4 regions of the Paeniglutamicibacter sp. genome follow, and region 1 is predicted to be linked to each of the others. Evidence: riboswitches for the same ligand, from Rfam matches in the RefSeq annotation. Region 1 holds a riboswitch; each other region holds the start of a gene.
The links. A riboswitch is a leader RNA that binds a small molecule or an ion and turns the genes downstream of it on or off. The one in region 1 is predicted to bind S-adenosylmethionine.
Positions count from the first base shown of each region.

Region 2: it holds a riboswitch for S-adenosylmethionine, as region 1 does, so the genes downstream of both, ACLQ7E_RS12090 (flavin reductase family protein) here and ACLQ7E_RS01755 (O-acetylhomoserine aminocarboxypropyltransferase/cysteine synthase family protein) in region 1, are expected to answer to the same signal.
Region 3: it holds a riboswitch for S-adenosylmethionine, as region 1 does, so the genes downstream of both, ACLQ7E_RS04860 (OsmC family protein) here and ACLQ7E_RS01755 (O-acetylhomoserine aminocarboxypropyltransferase/cysteine synthase family protein) in region 1, are expected to answer to the same signal.
Region 4: it holds a riboswitch for S-adenosylmethionine, as region 1 does, so the genes downstream of both, ACLQ7E_RS10685 (hypothetical protein) here and ACLQ7E_RS01755 (O-acetylhomoserine aminocarboxypropyltransferase/cysteine synthase family protein) in region 1, are expected to answer to the same signal.

Region 1 is NZ_JBKKAP010000014.1:45,635-50,173, reverse strand. It holds gene ACLQ7E_RS01760 (CoA-binding protein) at 1-320, opposite strand, end outside; gene ACLQ7E_RS01755 (O-acetylhomoserine aminocarboxypropyltransferase/cysteine synthase family protein) at 320-1,693, opposite strand; SAM riboswitch class I at 1,849-1,944, opposite strand; gene ACLQ7E_RS01750 (histidine phosphatase family protein) at 2,075-2,626, shown strand; gene ACLQ7E_RS01745 (methyltransferase domain-containing protein) at 2,660-3,307, shown strand; gene katG (catalase/peroxidase HPI) at 3,391-4,539, opposite strand, start outside.
Region 2 is NZ_JBKKAP010000100.1:24-4,562, forward strand. It holds gene ACLQ7E_RS12085 (dihydrofolate reductase family protein) at 262-885, shown strand; SAM riboswitch class IV at 1,128-1,240, shown strand; gene ACLQ7E_RS12090 (flavin reductase family protein) at 1,308-1,817, shown strand; gene ACLQ7E_RS12095 (DUF1801 domain-containing protein) at 1,911-2,336, opposite strand; gene dnaB (replicative DNA helicase) at 2,852-4,225, shown strand; gene ACLQ7E_RS12105 (ZIP family metal transporter) at 4,414-4,539, shown strand, end outside.
Region 3 is NZ_JBKKAP010000039.1:69,283-73,821, forward strand. It holds gene ACLQ7E_RS04850 (hypothetical protein) at 1-134, shown strand, start outside; gene aztD (zinc metallochaperone AztD) at 276-1,589, shown strand; gene ACLQ7E_RS04860 (OsmC family protein) at 1,680-2,225, opposite strand; SAM riboswitch class IV at 2,266-2,384, opposite strand; gene ACLQ7E_RS04865 (MarR family winged helix-turn-helix transcriptional regulator) at 2,743-3,246, opposite strand; gene ACLQ7E_RS04870 (VOC family protein) at 3,525-3,956, shown strand; gene ACLQ7E_RS04875 (FAD-dependent oxidoreductase) at 4,381-4,539, shown strand, end outside.
Region 4 is NZ_JBKKAP010000085.1:12,645-17,183, forward strand. It holds gene ACLQ7E_RS10675 (aminotransferase class I/II-fold pyridoxal phosphate-dependent enzyme) at 1-428, shown strand, start outside; gene ACLQ7E_RS10680 (PDR/VanB family oxidoreductase) at 431-1,432, shown strand; gene ACLQ7E_RS10685 (hypothetical protein) at 1,482-1,766, opposite strand; SAM riboswitch class IV at 1,789-1,919, opposite strand; gene ACLQ7E_RS10690 (agmatine/peptidylarginine deiminase) at 2,026-3,054, opposite strand; gene ACLQ7E_RS10695 (zinc-dependent alcohol dehydrogenase family protein) at 3,285-4,340, shown strand.

The DNA.
Region 1 (4,539 bases):
TTGGCCCCCACCGCCAGCGCCTCGTCCAGGACGCCGGGCAGGTCGTCGTGCTTGCGGAAGACCTCGACCAGGTCCGGGGTTTCCGGCAGGTCTGCCAGCGACTTGTAGACCGGCTGCCCCAGGATCTCGTTGAGCACCGGGTTCACGAAGTAGACCTTGTACTTGGCCGAGGACAGCAGGTACGTCGATACGAAGTAGCTGGCGCGCGAGGGCTTGTTCGAGGCCCCCACGATCGCGATCGACTTGGTGTTGCGCAGGATGTCCAGGCGCTCGGCGGCATTGGGTCCCACCCAGGTGCGGGCCTCGATGGCGTTGCTCATTACTTGGCTCCCGTCACGGCGGCCGCGCGGGCGGCGTCGATGGAGCAGGCTGCCCCGTCGTAGGTTTCCTCGGCCGGGGCGCCCGCAACCTGCTGCGAGACGGTCAGTGCCTGGTCCAGGTCCCAGAGGATGTCCTCCAGGTCCTCCAGGCCCACCGAGAAGCGGATCAGGTCCTCCGGGACGCCGGCGGCAACCAGCTGCTCGGCGGAGAGCTGCTGGTGCGTGGTGGAGGCCGGGTGCAGCACCAGGGTGCGCACGTCCCCGATGTTGGCCAGGTGGCTGGCCAGCTGCAGTGCCTCGATGAAGGCGGTGCCGGCGGCGCGGCCGCCCTTGACGCCGAAGCTGAACACCGAGCCGACGCCCAGGGGCAGCAGCTCCTTGGCGCGCTCGTAGTGCGGGTGGGATTCCAGGCCGGCGTAGTTCACGTAGGTGATGCGCTCATCGGCCTCGAGCCATGCCGCAACGGCCTTGGCGTTTGCCAGGTGCGAGTCCATGCGCTGGGGCAGGGTCTCGACGCCCTGCAGCAGCTGGAACGCCGACTGTGCCGGCAGGGCCGGACCGATGTCGCGCAGCTGCTCGCTGCGCAGCTTGGTCAGGAAGCCGTACTCGCCGAAGTTGTCCCACCAGGAGACATTGCCGTAGGAGGCCACCGGCTCGGTCATCGCGGGGAACTTGCCGTTGCCCCAGTTGAAGGTGCCGGATTCCACCACGACGCCGCCGAGGGTGGTGCCGTGGCCGCCAAGGAACTTGGTGGCGGAGTGGATGACGATGTCTGCGCCGTGCTCGATGGGACGCAGCAGGTACGGAGGGGTGAGGGTCGAGTCGACCACGAGCGGGATGCCCGCGGCGTGGGCGACCTCGGCCAGGCCCTTGAGGTCCGCGATGTCGCCCGAGGGGTTTGCCACGACCTCGGTATAGACGGCCTTGGTGTTCTCCTGGATGGCGGCGGCGAACTCGGCCGGATCCGTGGAATCGACGAAGGTAGTCTGGACCCCGAAGCGGCGCAGGGTCACGTCGAGCTGGGTGATGGTGCCGCCGTAGAGCTTGGAGGAGGCCACGATGTGGTCCCCGGTCCCGGCCAGCGCCGCGAAGGTGATGAATTCGGCGGCCATGCCCGAACCGGTGGCCACGGCGCCGATGCCGCCCTCGAGGGAGGCGATGCGTTCCTCGAATGCCGCCACCGTCGGGTTGCCGATGCGGGAGTAGATGTTGCCGTACTTTTGCAGCGCAAAGAGGTTCGCGGCGTCGTCGGAATCCTTGAAGACAAACGACGTGGTCTGGTAGATCGGCACGGCGCGGGATCCGTGCTCGGCGTCCGGTGTGCCGCCGGCGTGCAGTGCGCGCGTGCGGAATCCAAATTGATGTTCGGCCATGAGGGGTGGCTGACTCCTTGCATATGCGGGCGACGCCCGTCCACGTTCCGTGGACTTCCATCGCCCTAAGGTGGGGCTGGTTTGCTAACTTTTCCCGGGATCAATGCTGGGTTGCCGTGGCGGGGGCCGGGCAGTCCCAAAGATTGCTTTCGCGCTCTCCATCGTTTCTGGCGGTAGCACCTTCTCCACCGGAGTGTGGAAGGTTGCTGCGGCGTCACTGAACCAGATCTCTCGGCCGCTCGGGATGGTGGTCTGGAATCCATTGTGGCAAGAATTCCCCGATGCGCCAAAGATTGTGAGCTTAGGTTGCGGCAGGAATCCGGCAAATCGAAGATCCTGCAAGAAAAGCGGGACCAAAAGCCGCCCGGTAGGCTTGTGGGCATGAGTGCAACATTGGTTTTGGTTCGGCACGGTGAAACCGCCTGGAACGCCGAGGGCCGCCTTCAGGGTCAAACGGATATTCCGCTCAACGACCTGGGGCGGGCCCAGGCGCACGCCGCGGGACAGTCGCTCGGCTCCGAACCGTGGGACGTCATCGTCTCCTCGAGCCTGGGGCGGGCCATCGAGACCGCCGAGTTGATCGGCCAGAACCTCGGACTCGCCCTCGCCGAAAAGATCGGCGGCCTGCAGGAACGCAGCTACGGCGACGCCGAGGGACACGTGGTCCGCGACCTGCCCCGCGACCAGATCGATCTCCTGTTGCGTTCGGCCGAACCCGAGGACGCCGTGGCAAGCCGTGGCCTGGCCGTGCTGCATGAACTCACCCAGAGCCACCCCGGCAAACGCATCATCGCGGTGGCACACGGAACGCTGATCCGCCTGACGCTGGATGCGATCAGCGGGGGCGAGCGGAGCCCCATCCTGCGCAACGGCGCCATCGTTCAGGTTGACGTCGAGAGGCTGCGGGACCATTTCCGCTCGCCGGTGCACTAGAAAACCCTGCCCGCGCGGGCGCACCATGTGTGCATGAGCGAAACGTTTTTTGGGGAACCTGAGTATTACGCCCGATGGGCCAAGACCTACGACGCCATGATCGGCTCCAAGCTGTACAACAAGGTGTTCTGGGGCACCGACCCCCGGCAGTATTCAATCTTCGCTGCCCAGGCCATCGGCTCCGGGCAGGGTCCGCTGCTGGAGGTGGCGGCCGGCACGGCGCAGGCCACCGCGACGCTTCACGTGGCCAGCGCCAGGGAGACGACGTTGGTGGACATGAGCGCCCCGATGCTGGAGCTGGCGGGCCAGTCCATCGCCCGGGCGGCCGGCGGCACCCTGCCCAAGCGGATCACCCTGGAATGCCGGGACATGCTCTCGCCCTCGGGGGACAAACGCTACGAAACCATTCTCGGCCTGGGGCTGCTGCACCTGGTCCCGGATGTCACCGCCACAGTCAGCGCCCTCGGCCGGCAACTCGAGAACAACGGAAGAATGTTCCTGGCCTCGTTGGTCAAGGGCTCGGCCCGGTCCAACGCCTACCTTGCGCTGCTGAAGGCCCATGGCGACATCGCGCGTGTCCGCACCGCCACCGAGCTCTTTGACGAAGTGCGGGCCAGCGGGCTTGGACCGGTCACGCTTTCCCGGCGCGGGGCCATGGCCTACGTGGAGATTTCGCGCTAGAAACGCGGGATGCGAGGCCAGCACATATGGTGGCGCGAGAGGCGGCGCGGGAGACCCGCCCCGCCTCTCGATTCAGCCGGTGACTACTTCTTCAGTTCGAAGCGGTCGGCGTCCATGAGCTTGGCCCATGCGGCGGCGAAATCGCGGCCGAACTTCTCCTTGGCGTCGTCCGAGGCGTAGGCCTCGGCCAGGGCGCGGAGCTCGGAGTTCGAGCCGAAGACCAGGTCCACGCGGCTGCCGTTGAAGCGGCCGTCGGTGGTGGAGTAGGTCTTCTCTTCGGCGTCCGGGGTCCATTCCAGGCCCAGCTCCATGAGATTCGCGAAGAAGTCGTTCGTCAGCGCACCCGGGGTGTCGGTGAAGACGCCCAGGTTCGAGCCGTCCCAGTTGTTGCCCAGCACGCGCAGGCCACCGAGCAACACTGTCATCTCCGGGGCCGAGAGGCCCAACAGGTTCGCGCGGTCGATCAGCAGGTACTCGCTGGGCATCTTCAGGAAGCCCGAGTCGTAGTTGCGGAACGCGTCGGCAACCGGCTCAAGCCACGCGAACTGCTCCGGATCGGTCTGCTCCTGGGTGGCATCCACGCGGCCCGGGGTGAACGGCACGGTGAGCTCCTGGCCTGCGGCCAGGGCAGCCTGCTCGATGCCCACGTTGCCTGCCAGAACCACGACGTCGGCGAACGAGGTCTTGACCAGTGAGGTGGCGTTGAACTCGTCAACGATTTCCTCGAGCTTGGCGATGACCGGCTTGAGCTGCTCGGGCTGGTTCACGGTCCAGGAAACCTGTGGCTCCAGGCGGATGCGGCCGCCGTTGGCGCCGCCTCGCTTGTCCGAGGAACGGAAGGTCGCAGCGGCCTTCCAGGCGGTGGAGACCAGCTGCTGGACGCTCAGGCCCGAGGCGGCGATCGTGGACTTCAGCGCCTCGATTTCCGCATCGCCCAAGGTCACGGCCGGAGCGGCCGGCAGCGGATCCTGCCAGACGAGGTCCTCGGCCGGGACCTCCTTGCCCAGGTAGCGGGACTTCGGGCCCATGTCGCGGTGGGTCAGCTTGAACCACGCGCGGGCGTAGGCGTCGGAGAACTGCTCCTGATTGTCCTTGAAGCGGCGGGAAATCTCGCCGTAGATCGGGTCGAAGCGCAGGGCCAGGTCGCTGGTGAGCATGCGCGGCTCGCGGTGTGCGGCCGGGTTGTGGGCCATCGGGACCAGATCGGCGCCGCCGCCGTCCTTCGGACGCCA
Region 2 (4,539 bases), on a different contig from region 1:
CCGCACCCGCGGCCCTCGTTCCCGCCCCCCCACGGGGCCCCCCCCCTGGGGGGGGCTCCACAGTGGGTTAAGGCCTTGGTGCGGTGATGCGTTGGATGTCGCGGTCGAGTTCCCGATGGATGGGGGGACCGGCAACATGCCGGGGGCTGGCGCCAGGCGTTCCCTTCGAGTAGCTTTGCCGAGTGGAGCAGTGCCCTTCCTCGATCACCGGCAACGTCGCATCCCGGGCATGGGCAGCCAAACGACCAAGAAGGCATGATCATGAAGCTGACACTGACGGAATTCGTGAGTCTCGACGGGGTGTCGCAAGGCCCCGGGTCTCCCGAGGAAGACACGACCGATGGATTCACCCAGGGTGGATGGCTTGTCCCGCACATGGACGAGGCCTTCGTTGACCAGGCCGCGCAATGGCTTGGGGAAGCCGACGGGCTGCTGCTTGGCCGCCGCACCTATGAGGCCTTCGCCAGGGATTGGCCGCAAATCACCGACCCGGACGACCCCTTCACGGGGCTCATGAATTCCCTGCCCAAGTACGTCGCCTCGCAGACGCTGGGCGAGGGAACCTGGAACCCGACCACGGTCCTCTCCGGCGACGTTGCCGCCCAGGTCGCGGAGCTCAAGGCGCGTCCCGGCAGGGAGCTGCAGATCCACGGGAGTGCCAGGCTTGCCGGATCATTGCTTGCCGATGGGCTGATTGACGAACTCAGGCTCGTGGTGGCACCCGTGGTCCTTGGACACGGGCGGCGCCTCTTCCCTGACGGCGGCGCACCGGCAGGGCTGCGGCTTTCCAGCAGCAAGACCACCCCGGGCGGGCTTGCCATCCTGATCTACCAATGCACCGGCGACGCTGCCTATGCGACCTATACGGGCGTCTCGGACATCTAGTCCAGGAATGTTGCAAGGTCACAATTGAGACCTGGTCGGCGACCGGCTTTCCGTGAAGCGCAAGCGTCTCCTTCGGTCAGCGCGAGGAAGTCCCGGCGTTCAAGTGTCGATTGGCGCTCTTCGGTACCCATCGGCAGAATCATGGCATATGGTCGCACAATCTTCGATTTTTACGCTTCGTGACTTCGTATGTCGAAACAAACTTTGACGAGACGTAAATATTTCTTCTAACGTTAGTCATGAATCAAGAGTGTCAACGTAAGGCCCTGGCCCGTTGACCGGCAACCCTCTCACGGTGGCGGGGTGCTCCAGGTGATGATTCGGCCTACCGGAACCCCGGAGGCAAGTACCGCACACCTCACTGGTTGGCGCGTGAATGACACGCACCGCGAAGGTGGGCCGAAGCCGAAGGATTGAGCACTATGACACTCACCTCTGACCTCACCCCCAACACCCTGCGCAACGTCTTTGCCCAGCACCCCTCGGGCATTGCCGCACTCTGCGCCATCGTTGACGGGCAGCCGCAAGGGATTGTGGCCTCGTCCTTTACGGTTGGCGTCTCCATGGATCCGCCGCTGGTGATGTTCGCGGTCCAGAACACCTCGAACACCTGGCCGCTGGTGCGCACCAGCGGACGCATTGGCGTTTCGGTGCTCAGCGAGAAGAACGAGGGCGTGTGCCGACAGATCGCCTCGAAGTCCGGGGACCGTTTTGCCGGGCTTCGCCTTGATTCGACCGACGAGGGCGCGCTCTTCCTGCATGACGCCACCCTGTGGCTCGACTGCTCCATTGAGCAGGAGATCCCCGCTGGCGACCACCAGGTGGTGCTGCTGCGCGTCCACGGCCACCAGACGCACGACAACGCCAACTCGCCGCTCGTGTTCCACGGCTCGGCATTCCGTCGCCTGGACGCCGAACAGCTGGTCTCCTAAGGCACCTGAACCTCAAGGGCTCCGCGCCCGTGGCACCGAATCCCTGATTCGATGGCACGGGCACGGAGCCCTTTGTTTTTTGCCGAGGGTTTCCTACGACGGTTCGTGCACCACGTCCATCATGTATCGGTAGCCGTCGCGGGCAAGCTGGGTGAGGATCTCCAGATCCACGTCCGCGAGCTTGTTCACGTACAAGCAGGACGCCCCGCGCTTGTGCTTGCCCAGCTTCGCCAGCAGTGGCCCGGCGGTCGGGGCTATGGTCAGCCCGTAAAGGGCAAGGTTCGTCGACCGCGGCGAGAAGCCAATGGCGCCGGCATCCCCTTCGCGGCCCGATTCGTACCTGTAGTGGTAGGTTCCGAAGCCGACGATCGTGGGACCCCACATGGTTGGTGGCTGGCCGCTTACCTCTTCCATCATCTCCAGGAGGACCTCGGCGTCCGTGCGCCGGATCGGATGGGGCACGGCGGCGATGAACTCGCGAGGATCAACGGCCGTTGGTGCGGTCTTGTTGGCGCTCATGCGGCCCAGTATGTCAGTGGTTGGTGATCTCCATCAATGCCCGCAATCCCCAGATCCGTGGCAACTTCCGGCGTGTCTGTGGATAGCTTGTGGGTAACTGTGAAACGGCGACTGATTTAGCCCCGGAATCACGGGGTTTTTGTGTGTATAACTGGTATTTACGCCCCTGGTGGATGTGGATAAATAGTTTGTATCCACAGGCATGTATCTAGATAGATCCTAGTCAGATCCGTATTGTGGGCAAAATTTTGGTGTAATCCACAATGTTCTCCCCAGACTGTGCACACAACACGCCGCGAGGTTCACAGGTTATCCACATGGCCTGTGGATAACCGTGTTGGGTTTGGGGGGAAACAGGTCTATGGTGACAGTGTTCCCCACCTATTTCCACAGGTTCGCGGTGCCCTTGAGCACGTGTGATTTTGAACCTAACGAATCGTCTGTGCTCCTTGAGACACTGAATAGGTAATGAAGCGGAAAACTTGGGAACCCGCGAAGCTTGAAGGGAAAAGCCCGTGTCGCTAGCCAGCACCGAAACCAGCTCTGATTCACGTGGATCGGACTATGGACGCACTCCACCGCAAGATCTCGTAGCCGAGCAAAGCGTCCTGGGCGGCATGATGCTCTCCAAGGACGCCATCGCGGACTGCGTGGAGGTGCTGCGCGGGCTGGACTTCTACCGTCCGGCGCACGAGGCGATCTACGAAGCCATCATCGACCTCTACGGCCGTGGCGAGCCCGCCGACGCCGTCACCGTCTCCGACCTGTTGACCAAGCGCGGCGAAATCACCCGCATCGGCGGCCCTGCCTACCTGCACACGCTCATCCAGTCGGTGCCTACCGCCGCCAACGCCGGTTTCTACGCCGAGATCGTGCGCGAACGCGCAGTGCTGCGCCGGCTGGTTGATGCGGGCACCAAGATCGTCCAGCTCGGATACTCACAGGACGGCGAAGTCGACGCCATCGTCAACGAGGCCCAGGCCGAGGTCTACAAGGTCGCCGAGCGCCGCACTGCCGAAGACTACGTGCCGCTGCGCGACATCATCGAGGGCACCGTCGATGAAATCGAATCCGCCGGCAGTCGCGGCGAGGGCGTGATCGGTGTTCCCACCGGATTCTTCGAACTCGACGAACTGACGCAGGGCCTGCACGGCGGCCAGATGATCGTCATCGCGGCCCGCCCGGCCGTTGGCAAGTCAACATTCGCATTGGATTTTGCCAGGTCAGCGTCCATTAAGAACAGCATGACTGCCGTTTTCTTCTCCCTGGAAATGGGCCGGAACGAAATTGCCATGCGCCTGCTCTCGGCGGAGGCCAGCATCGCGCTGCAGGACTTGCGAAAGGGCACCATCCAGGACGAACAGTGGTCGAAGATCGCCACCACCATGGGCCGGCTCAATGACGCGCCCCTGTTCATTGATGATTCGCCGAACATGTCGCTCATGGAAATTCGCGCCAAGTGCCGTCGACTCAAGCAGAAGCATGACCTCAAGCTCGTGGTGCTCGACTACCTGCAGCTGATGAGCTCGGGCAAAAAAGTCGAATCGCGTCAGCAGGAAGTTTCGGAGTTCTCCCGTGCGCTGAAGCTTCTGGCCAAGGAGCTCGACGTTCCGGTCATCGCGCTCTCCCAGCTGAACCGTGGTTCGGAACAGCGTACCGACAAGAAGCCGATGATTTCGGACCTTCGCGAGTCCGGATCGATCGAGCAGGATGCCGACATGGTCATTCTTTTGCACCGTGAAGATATTTACGACAAGGAATCGGCCCGTGCCGGCGAGGCCGACGTGATCGTGGCCAAGCACCGTAACGGCCCGACCAAGACCATCACCGTCGCCTTCCAAGGCCACTACTCGCGCTTCAGCAACATGGCTCAGGACGGCCACGGCTAGTTTCTCGGAACATCCGGCGACCGGGCGGTTGCGTTCCCCCTTTCGGGGCCACGCAACCGCCCATAGTCGTTTGGCGGCCGCGAAATGGTCCGCTGGATGCGCGGGCAAGGGTGCCGATTCCTTGTCCGCGATGCCGCGTATTCCATGAAATCGCTGCGTGAATAGTTATTATGCGATAGCGTGACGCCATGATGATGTCCTTGCAAGCACTCATGTGGGGCACCATCGCCGGGTCGGCGTTGCTGCTCGGCGCCGCCGCGGCCTGGTGGTTGGACATTCCGCGAAAAATTGTCTCGAGCATCATGGCATTTGGC
Region 3 (4,539 bases), on a different contig from region 1:
GCGACTGGGAGTGGTTCAGGATCGACGGTACCATCATGCGTTCAGGCCGCCTGGATCGCGGCCGCCAGGTGGGAATTTGGACGACCTACGACAAGTCCGGGATCCCTTACAAGGACACCGACTACGGCGAGTAGGGGAATGCTGTGTGGCCAGGGGCATGCTCGACGGCGACACCACCCACCCACTCTAGATGCGATGCGTTCTCAATAGCAAACCGAGACCGCGCACTCCGACCTTTGTTGTGAATGATTCTCATTTAACTTATGGTGATTCCCATGTCACACGAAAAATCACTTACCAAGCGCCGCGTCCAGGCCGCTGCCACCACCCGCAGGTTGCACATGGGAACCGGCATTCTGGCGCTCATTACTGCCGGAACCCTGCTGGCGGGATGCGCCTCCAGTGCGCCCGGCCAGGCCGCACCCGCACCGGAATCTTCGGCAGGGAGCCCGAGTGCCAAGATCGCTGAGGCCGGTACCGCCACGCCCCGGCTCGTGCTCACCTACGACGGGGGACTGCTGGTCGCCAATGCACGCGACGGCGCGATCCTCTCGGACCACAGGCTTGAAGGATTCAATCGCGTCAACCCCGCAGGAGATGGCCGCCGCGTGCTCGTCTCGACCGCCGGGGGATTCCAGGTCCTGGACGCCGGGGCGTGGTCCGAGAAGCACGGGGAACACGCCCACCACTACACCGCCGAACCCGCGCTGACCGAGCTGGTGTTCCCGGCCGGGAAGCCCGGGCATGCGGTGGTCCACGCCGGCCACACCGCACTCTTCGACGACGCCACCGGCAAGATCAACATCTTCGAATCCACCAAGTTGGACAACAAGGAACTTCCGCGCACCGACGACGTGGCGCTGCCCGAAGCCCACCACGGGGTGGCGGTGCAGCTCTCGGACGGGAAATTGCTGGTCACCGACGGAACCTCGGAGGCGGTCAACGCGGTGAAGCTGCTCTCCGCCACGGATGCCAAGCACCGGCGCACCACAGTGGCCGAATCCAAGCAGTGCCCGGGTGTCCATGGCGAGGCTGTTGCCAAGGACGAGGCCATGGTGGTCGGCTGCGAGGACGGCATCCTGGTCATCAAGGACGAGAAGATTTCCAAGCTCGAAGCACCGGATGCATACGGCCGCATCGGAAACCAGGCCGGCTCCGAGGCCTCGTCAGTGGTGCTCGGGGACTACAAGAGGGACAAGGACGCCGAGCTTGAACGCCCGCAAACCTTCTCGCTGACGGACACCGCCACCAATACCCTCAAGCTCATCAACATCGACTACAGCTATTCGTTCCGCTCCTTGGCCCGCAGTGCCGGCGGGGACGCGCTGTTGCTGGGGACCGACGGCAAGCTGCATGTCTACGACGTGAAGAACGGGAAGGAAAAGAAGGCCATTGCCGTGGTCGGCGCCTGGGAAGAACCGATCGATTGGCAGCAGCCGCGCCCGACGGTGCACGTCTCAGGGGATACCGCCTATGTCACCGAACCGGCTACCAAGGAGTTGCACTTCGTGGACCTGAAGACCGGCAAGGTCTCACGGAGCGTGACCCTGCCAGAAGTTCCCAACGAGATCACCTCGATCAAGGGATAGAGGGAGCCCCCGTCTCCCGGGAAACAAAAAATCGTGGGTCGATGCCGTTCCCCTCGAACGGCATCGACCCACGATCGGTTCATGGTGGCGCTAGCCGGCGGTGACCAGCTCGACGCTGACAGGAGTCGGGTTGGTGAAGATGTCCAGCACCGGGCAGTGCTCGTCGACGGTTGCCTGCAGTTCCTCGTAGCGCTCGCGCGTCTCCGGGCCCTCGATCTTGACCGTCAGGCGCACCTCGCCGAAGCCTGGACGAACGGTCTCCTCGACGCCGAAGAGGCCGCGAACATCCAGGTCTGCATCGGCGTTGATTTCCAGCGAGTCGATCTTGATGCCCAGCTGGTGCGCGTACAGGCGGTAGACCACGATCTGGCAGGAAATGAGTGCACCGAGCGCAAACTCGACCGGGCTTGCCGCGGCGTCGTCCCCGGCCAGTGCCTCGGGCTCGTCGACAATGAAGCGGTGGTTGCCGGCGGTGATTTCGCTGGACACCGAACCGGTGGACACTCCGCTGGCCTTGAAGGTCAGCGCCGCGCTGGCGGTGTTGGCGGCAATGCGCTCACCCCAGGCGGTGCCCGCGGCGGTCAGCCTCTCGGCGCGAACCGAATCAAGGGTGCTATCGATCAGGGTTTCGGACATGGGAAACGATCCTTTCGTGGCTGGCGCATGCGCTTGCACGACGCCATACTTACGCCGCTCCTGTTGGGCGGCGCCGAATCTTCACCTGGAGCACCCCGCTATGACGAAGAGGGTTGCTGTCCGGCCGACCAGGGTCGTGAGTGGCAGGAGCTCGTGATTCTGTGTACGAGTGTTGTCGATTTCATGGTGCCCGCGCAACGCGGGCACTTAACAAATCTTCACGATCAATCGCCCATATATCGAACAAGTGCCTGTCAAGGTGCCGAATATTGCCAAATTGGCGAATGGTTCGAAGTGTTTGGATTTGTTCGGCGAAGTAACTGCGTTGTCTGACTCGGGAGATTTCGATGCTGGAAGGCCCCCGTCAAGTCGCGCTCGCCCGGGAGATGACGGCATTCGAGAGGAGCGGTTGTCATGAGACGCGGCAAACGCCGGTGGTTCAACTACGCCTGCTGCGACATCGGCCCCGGCCCTCCACGTGAAGGGCCGGGGGCCGATGGCCGGTTTCGTGCGGAGGTTAGCTCTCGCGTCGCGGGGCATCATTGGCGTTGAGCTTCGAAAGCAGGTCGGCGAAGCGCTTGATTTCCTCGGGGTCCCATGAAATCAGCCGGTTCCTCAACAATTGGCGCGACGCCGCGCTAGAGGCAAGGTATCCGGCACGTGCGGTGTCGGTGATGCTGACCAGCATGGCCCGGCCGTCGTTCGGATCCGGGACGCGGGTGACCAGGTTCTTGGCCTCGAGCCATTTGATCATCCGGCTCATGGTGGCCTTGTCCACCTGGAGTTCCTCGGCCAGGATGATCTGCTGCTGGGCGTGCTCGCGCGCAAGGATGGAGAGCACCTTGTAGCCCAGCGGCTGAAGTTCCGGATGGATGGCTGCGGCGCGCTTGCGAATGGCCTGGCGCGCCTTGACGACCATGATCGAAAACTCTTTTTCCACGTCTTCGATCAGTGGATCAAGGGTTCCGGGGTCTGCTGCCGGTCCCGGGTCGGGGCGGGAATCGGAGAACGGTGAAGTCATGGGAATCATTTTAGTGGTGATGCGCCGTTTCGAAGTGTTCGCGACGGCGCGTTTGCCATTCCCGCACGACCGCCACTTTGGTCACGAGTTGCTCTACTGCCCCAATCGTGTCCATGGCGCCGATCGCGTCTGCTGCGAATGTGGTCAATGCGGCGGTTTGTGCCGGTTTGAGCGCTCAGCGAATTCAGGACAAAACAATCGGCCCGAGGGCTTCACGTAACCACTTGTGACGGGCAGAATTGCTAATTGTTGAACCCCGCCAAACGATGGAGAACACCATGGGCACGATTCTCAACCCGTACATCAGCTTTCGCGACACGGCGCGTCCCGCGCTCGAGTTCTACCAGACGGTCTTCGGCGGTGAGCTGGATTTGCGCCCCTTCGCGGACTTCGAGTTCGCCAAGACCGATAATTCCGATGACGACAACAAGATCATGCACGGGCACCTGCGTGCACCCAATGGCTTGAACCTGATGGCGGCCGACACCCCTGCCGACATGGAGTGGAAGGGCGGCACCGCCATTTCCGTCACCCTCAGCGGTGACGACAAGGAAGAAATGACCGGGTACTGGGAAAAGCTCAGCGAAGGCGCCAAGATCGGCGAGCCGCTGGCCCAGGCGCCGTGGGGCGACTGGTTCGGCATGCTGACCGACAAGTTCGGAGTTGACTGGATGGTCAACATTGACGGGCCCGGCAGCCCCGAGCAGTAAGCCCCGGCGCCACCGATGATTGAGTGCCGACGGTGCCAACCGGCATGAAAAAATGCGTGGGTTCGACCGTGAGAGGTCGAACCCACGCATTATTACGCCATTGACAGCCGGAAGCCAGCCGGCGACCACAGGTGCATCCGGCCTGCGGCCAGTTGCCCCACTGCCACGCCGCCTCTGTCGGGCTCACAGTTCATTCGGTCCTGCCGCGGGGTTTCTCCCTGTAGCCCCATGCCATGATCGATGCCGAACGCGGCGTCTATGGCTTCATCAAGATCGTCAAATAGGGGCAGCGTTTCAACGACTTGGGTCCAGCGTTTGAACGAGTTGGACCCGACCGGTGCCGGTTTTCCTTGACCGTTCGTGCCTTGGCGGACCAGACTCGGGCGTAGTCAACGCGATATTTCCAGAAACCGAGGGTGCCCCGATGGAAGACGAACTCGATCTCATTGTGATTGGCTGGGGCAAGGGCGGAAAAACGCTTGCCGGAAACATGGCCCGTGCCGGGCAACGTGTGGCAATCATCGAGGCCTCGGCGGAGATGTATGGCGGCACGTGCATCAACATCGGATGTGTTCCCACCAAG
Region 4 (4,539 bases), on a different contig from region 1:
TCGCGGCGAACATCCGTGCCGTTGCCCCGCCGTTCGGGCTCAGTTCGCTGGCCGAGGCCGGCGCGGCCGCGGCCTGGTCCGACAGCGCCCACCTGGCCGCAACGGTGTCCGGGGTCGTGGCGGAGCGCGCGTACCTGCACGAGGGGTTGCTCGCCCGCGGGCTGCCCGTGCCACCCAGCGGCGGGAACTTCGTGTGGATCCCCGCCGGACCGCGCTCGCTGGAGCTGGAGGCCGGCTGCGTGGCCAGGGGCGTCTCGGTGCGTGCCTTCCCGGGCTCGGGGGTGCGGGTGACCATCTCCGTGCGCGAGGCCTCCGATGCGGTGCTGGCCGCCCTCGACTCGCTGGATCCCACCCTGCCGGGCATCCCGGCTTCGCACAGCGCGGCATCGTCCGCGGGAACACATCACAGCACTGGAGGTGCATCGTGACCATGACAATCGACACCGGACTGGATCCTGATTCCAAGGCCCTTCTGGGCATCGGGACAGACGGCTTCTTCGAGGTGGAGGTCGCCGAGATCCGCACCGAATCCAATGGCGTGCTCTCCCTGCATTTGGCCCACCCGGCGGCCCTGGCGCTGCCGGGCTGGACCCCGGGATCGCACATCGACGTGCTGCTGCCCAACGGGCTGCTGCGCCAGTACTCGCTGTGCTCCGAGGCCGGGGCGCAGCGCTGGCGGCTGGGGGTGCTGCGCGAGCCGGCCGGCCGCGGCGGCTCCGCATACGTGCACGACGACCTGCGGCCCGGGGCCCGGATCAAGGTCCGCGAACCGCGCAACAACTTCGGGCTGAAGCCGGCCCCGGAATACCTGTTCATTGCCGGGGGCATCGGAATTACCCCGATCCTGCCGATGCTCGCCGCGGCCGAGGAATCCGGGGCCCCATGGCGACTGGTCTACCTGGGCCGGAGCCTGAAATCGATGGCGTTCACCGCCGAGCTGGCCCGATATGGGGACAAGGTGCACCTGCATGCCGACGACACCGCCGGGCTCTACCCGCTGAAGGAACTGCTGGGGGATGCGGAAGCAGCGTTCCACACCTATGCCTGTGGCCCGGGCCCGCTGCTGGACTTCATTGCGTCGCTGGCCGCCGGTTGGGGGGACAAGACCCGGTTCCACCTTGAGCGGTTCGTGGCCGACCCGGCCGCCACCGCCCCGGCCGCCGGGGACCACGAGTTCACCGTGGAAACCACCGACGGCGTCGAGGTGCAGGTGCCGGTGGGCACCAGCATCCTGGATGCGCTCGCGGAGGCAGGTGTTCCTGTGCTGAACTCCTGCCGGGAGGGGATCTGCGGGACCTGCGAGACCCCGGTGGTGTCGGGGGAGATCGACCACCGGGACTCGCTGCTTTCCGAGGAGGAACGTGATGCGGGGGACACCATGATGATCTGCGTGTCCCGTTGCAAGGGGTTGCGCGTGATCCTGGACATCTAGCGTGGGGTCGCGCAGCTGAGGTTCCAAAACGGCCGGGGGTCCTGGAACCTCAGGCGCGCAATCGGAAGAACGAGCTGCCGACCAGCTCGTGCGCCCCGGGCAGCAGGAGGACGAGCAGCTCGGGGTTGAACTGGACCTCGACGGGGCCGCGGCCCTCCAGCGCCGCCGAGAGCTTGTGCGGGGCCAGCGCCTCGAGCACCCATTCGTCGGGCCCGGCGCCCACGTGGACCAGGCCGGTCTCGGTGTCGAGGTCGAGCCACGCGGTGATCCAGTCGCCGGCGAAGCGCGGCAGCGGGTTCCTGGTCGGGGAAGAAATCAGGGTGGGGCTGTACATGATGTGCACACGTCCTTGAAGCTAGTTGTCCTTGCCCTCGCGTGCGGAATGCGCGAAAGGGCCGCTTCGTCATCCGAACCACCCGCCGTGCAACTATGGGGTTGGCGTCTGGTCAGTCGGAGCTTTGCGCAAGGGCAACCAGAACTCGTGAAGCTGTACCCACCCTACGGTGAAACGGCGACACTTTGCCACCACTGGCTTGCGGGGAGCAACAAACTGACATCTATGACGGCGAGTGACCCTGCCTACCGAATCGGGTTCACTTCACCGCCGTCATCGGCTCCTGCTGGGTGATGCAGTGGATGCCGCCGCCGCGGGCGAACAGCTCGCGGGCATCGACGCCCACGACCTTGCGGCCAGGGTAGGCATCGGCCAACACTGCGAGGGCCTTCTCGTCGTTGGGGTCGTTGAAGGTGCAGGCCACCACTCCGTCGTTGATGACCAGGTGGTTGATGTAGCTGTAGTCGACGAATCCCTCCGCATCGCGCAGCGCCGCGGGGGCAGGAACCTCGATGACGGTGAACTCGCGGCCCTTCGCATCGCTGGCGCCGTGGAAGGATGCAGCGATTTCCCGGCTGACCGCGTAGTCCGGGTGCTCGGGGTTGTCCTGCATGTGCACCAGCACTGTTCCGGGGGAGGGAATCGTTGCGGCGATGTCCACGTGTCCGCGGGTGCCGAACTCCTCGCTGTCGCGGGTCAGCCCGCGCGGGAGCCAGTGCACCTTGGTGGTGCCGAGGGTGCGCGCGAATTCCGCCTCGACCTCGGCCTTGGTGATGCCGGGGTTCCGCCCCGGATCCAACTGGACGGTCTCGGTGGCCAGCACCAAGCCCTGTCCGTCGACGTGGATGCCGCCGCCCTCGTTGACCAGGGTCGAGGCGATGCGGGGCACGCCTGCCCACTCGGCCACCCGCTTGCCGATCAATTCGTCCTTGTCCCAGGCCGCCCAGTCCTGGGCGCCCCAGCCATTGAATACCCAGTCGATGGCCGCGAGCCCGCCGGTTTCGTCGGTGACGAAGGTAGGCCCGATGTCGCGCATCCACGCGTCGTTGAGTTCGGCAGTGCGGATCTCGATGCGTTCATCGAGGTAGTCTGCGGCAATCCCCACGTCTTTGGGGTCCACCACCATGATGACCGGGGCGAACCCTGCCACCGCGTGGGCCACGTTGGCCCAGGTCGAACGTGCCGCGTGGGCTTCTGCCTCGGTGTCGCCCAGCGTGTATCCCTCATGGGGGAAGGCCATCCAGACGCGCTTCTGGGCCGAGGTCTCGGCGGGCATTGACCAGCTCATGATGCGTGCTCCTGCAAGGTCAGTGGTGCGCGATGCAACAGTGCCCGCCAAGGGGGCGCATGGGATCGGCGTCACACTAAATGAATGTCGTTCGTTTATTATGGTGGCTGCCCGAAGCTAGCGCAAGGGGCGGTCGCTTCGGCGGGAGGCCGGCGCTTGCTTCCGGGCGACCGCAACCGACCGGGCATAAGGTGGAAGCGATAGCTGCCAACCACCTTGCGGAGGAACACATGCGCGCCACCCTGATCCACGGACCGCGGGACATCCGCGTCGAGGACTGCCCCGAGCCCACCTTGCTCGCCGACACCGACGCCATCGTGGGCGTCACCGCGGCCTGCGTGTGCGGCTCGGACCTGTGGCCTTACCGCGGGGTCAGCCCGACGCCCAAGCCCCGGCGCATCGGCCACGAATTCATCGGCCGCATCGAAGCGGTCGGCGATGAGGTCTCAACCCTGGCCGTGGGCGACTTCGTGGTTGCCCCCTGGGCCAACAGCTGCGGCAGCTGTCCGCCGTGCCGCGACGGCGTACAAGTCGCCTGCGAGCACCGGGCCCACTGGGGTGGAAGCGACGAAAACGGTCTCCCCGTGGACGGCGGACAGGGCGAAGTGGTGCGGGTGCCCAACGCGGAGGGCACGCTGGTCACGGTCCCCGGGGTCACCGATCCCGACGAAGCGCTTTCCAAGTCGCTGCTGGCGCTCTCGGACGTCATGGGTACCGGACACCACGCCGCGCTCGGCGCCCGGGTTGAGCCCGGCCGAAGCGTGGTCGTGGTCGGCGACGGGGCCGTGGGGCTGTGCGGGGTGCTCGCGGCCAAGCGGCTGGGAGCCACGCGCATCATTGCCATGTCCCGGCACACGGACCGCGCGGCGCTGGCCAGGGAGTTCGGGGCCACCGACGTGGTAGCCGAACGCGGGGCCGAGGCGGCGGCCAAGGTGCGCGAACTGCTCGGGGGCGTGCTGGCGGACTCGGTGCTCGAATGCGTGGGCACCGCCGAATCAATGGACCAGGCGCTGCGCTGCACCCGCCCCGGCGGGGCGCTGGGCTTCGTGGGAGTCCCGCACGGGGAGAACCCGCTGCCCATCTCGGTGCTGTTTTCCAAGAACATCTCGGTGGCCGGCGGGGCTGCCAGCACCCGGGCATACCTGCCCGAGCTTCTCGCCGACGTGCTGGACGGGAGCATTGATCCGGGCAGGGTCTTCGATGCGGTGATGGGCCTCGAACGGGCGCCGGAAGCATATGCGGCGATGGACGAGCGCCGCGCAATCAAGGTAATGCTCGTTCCTTAGCGGCGGTATCGCGGGCGGTGGCGCGATTCCCTGGGGGGAGCGGCGCAACCGGCCGCTGTCGGCCTGGTGACCGGCCGATCCGTGGACGTCACCCCCCCCGGGGTGACGAGGAGCCGCACGCATCCCGCGACTGGCGGGTGGCCCTCGAACGGCTTCGCGGTGCTAGTTGCGGCTACGCCCGCGAGTCCGGTGTTGCAAG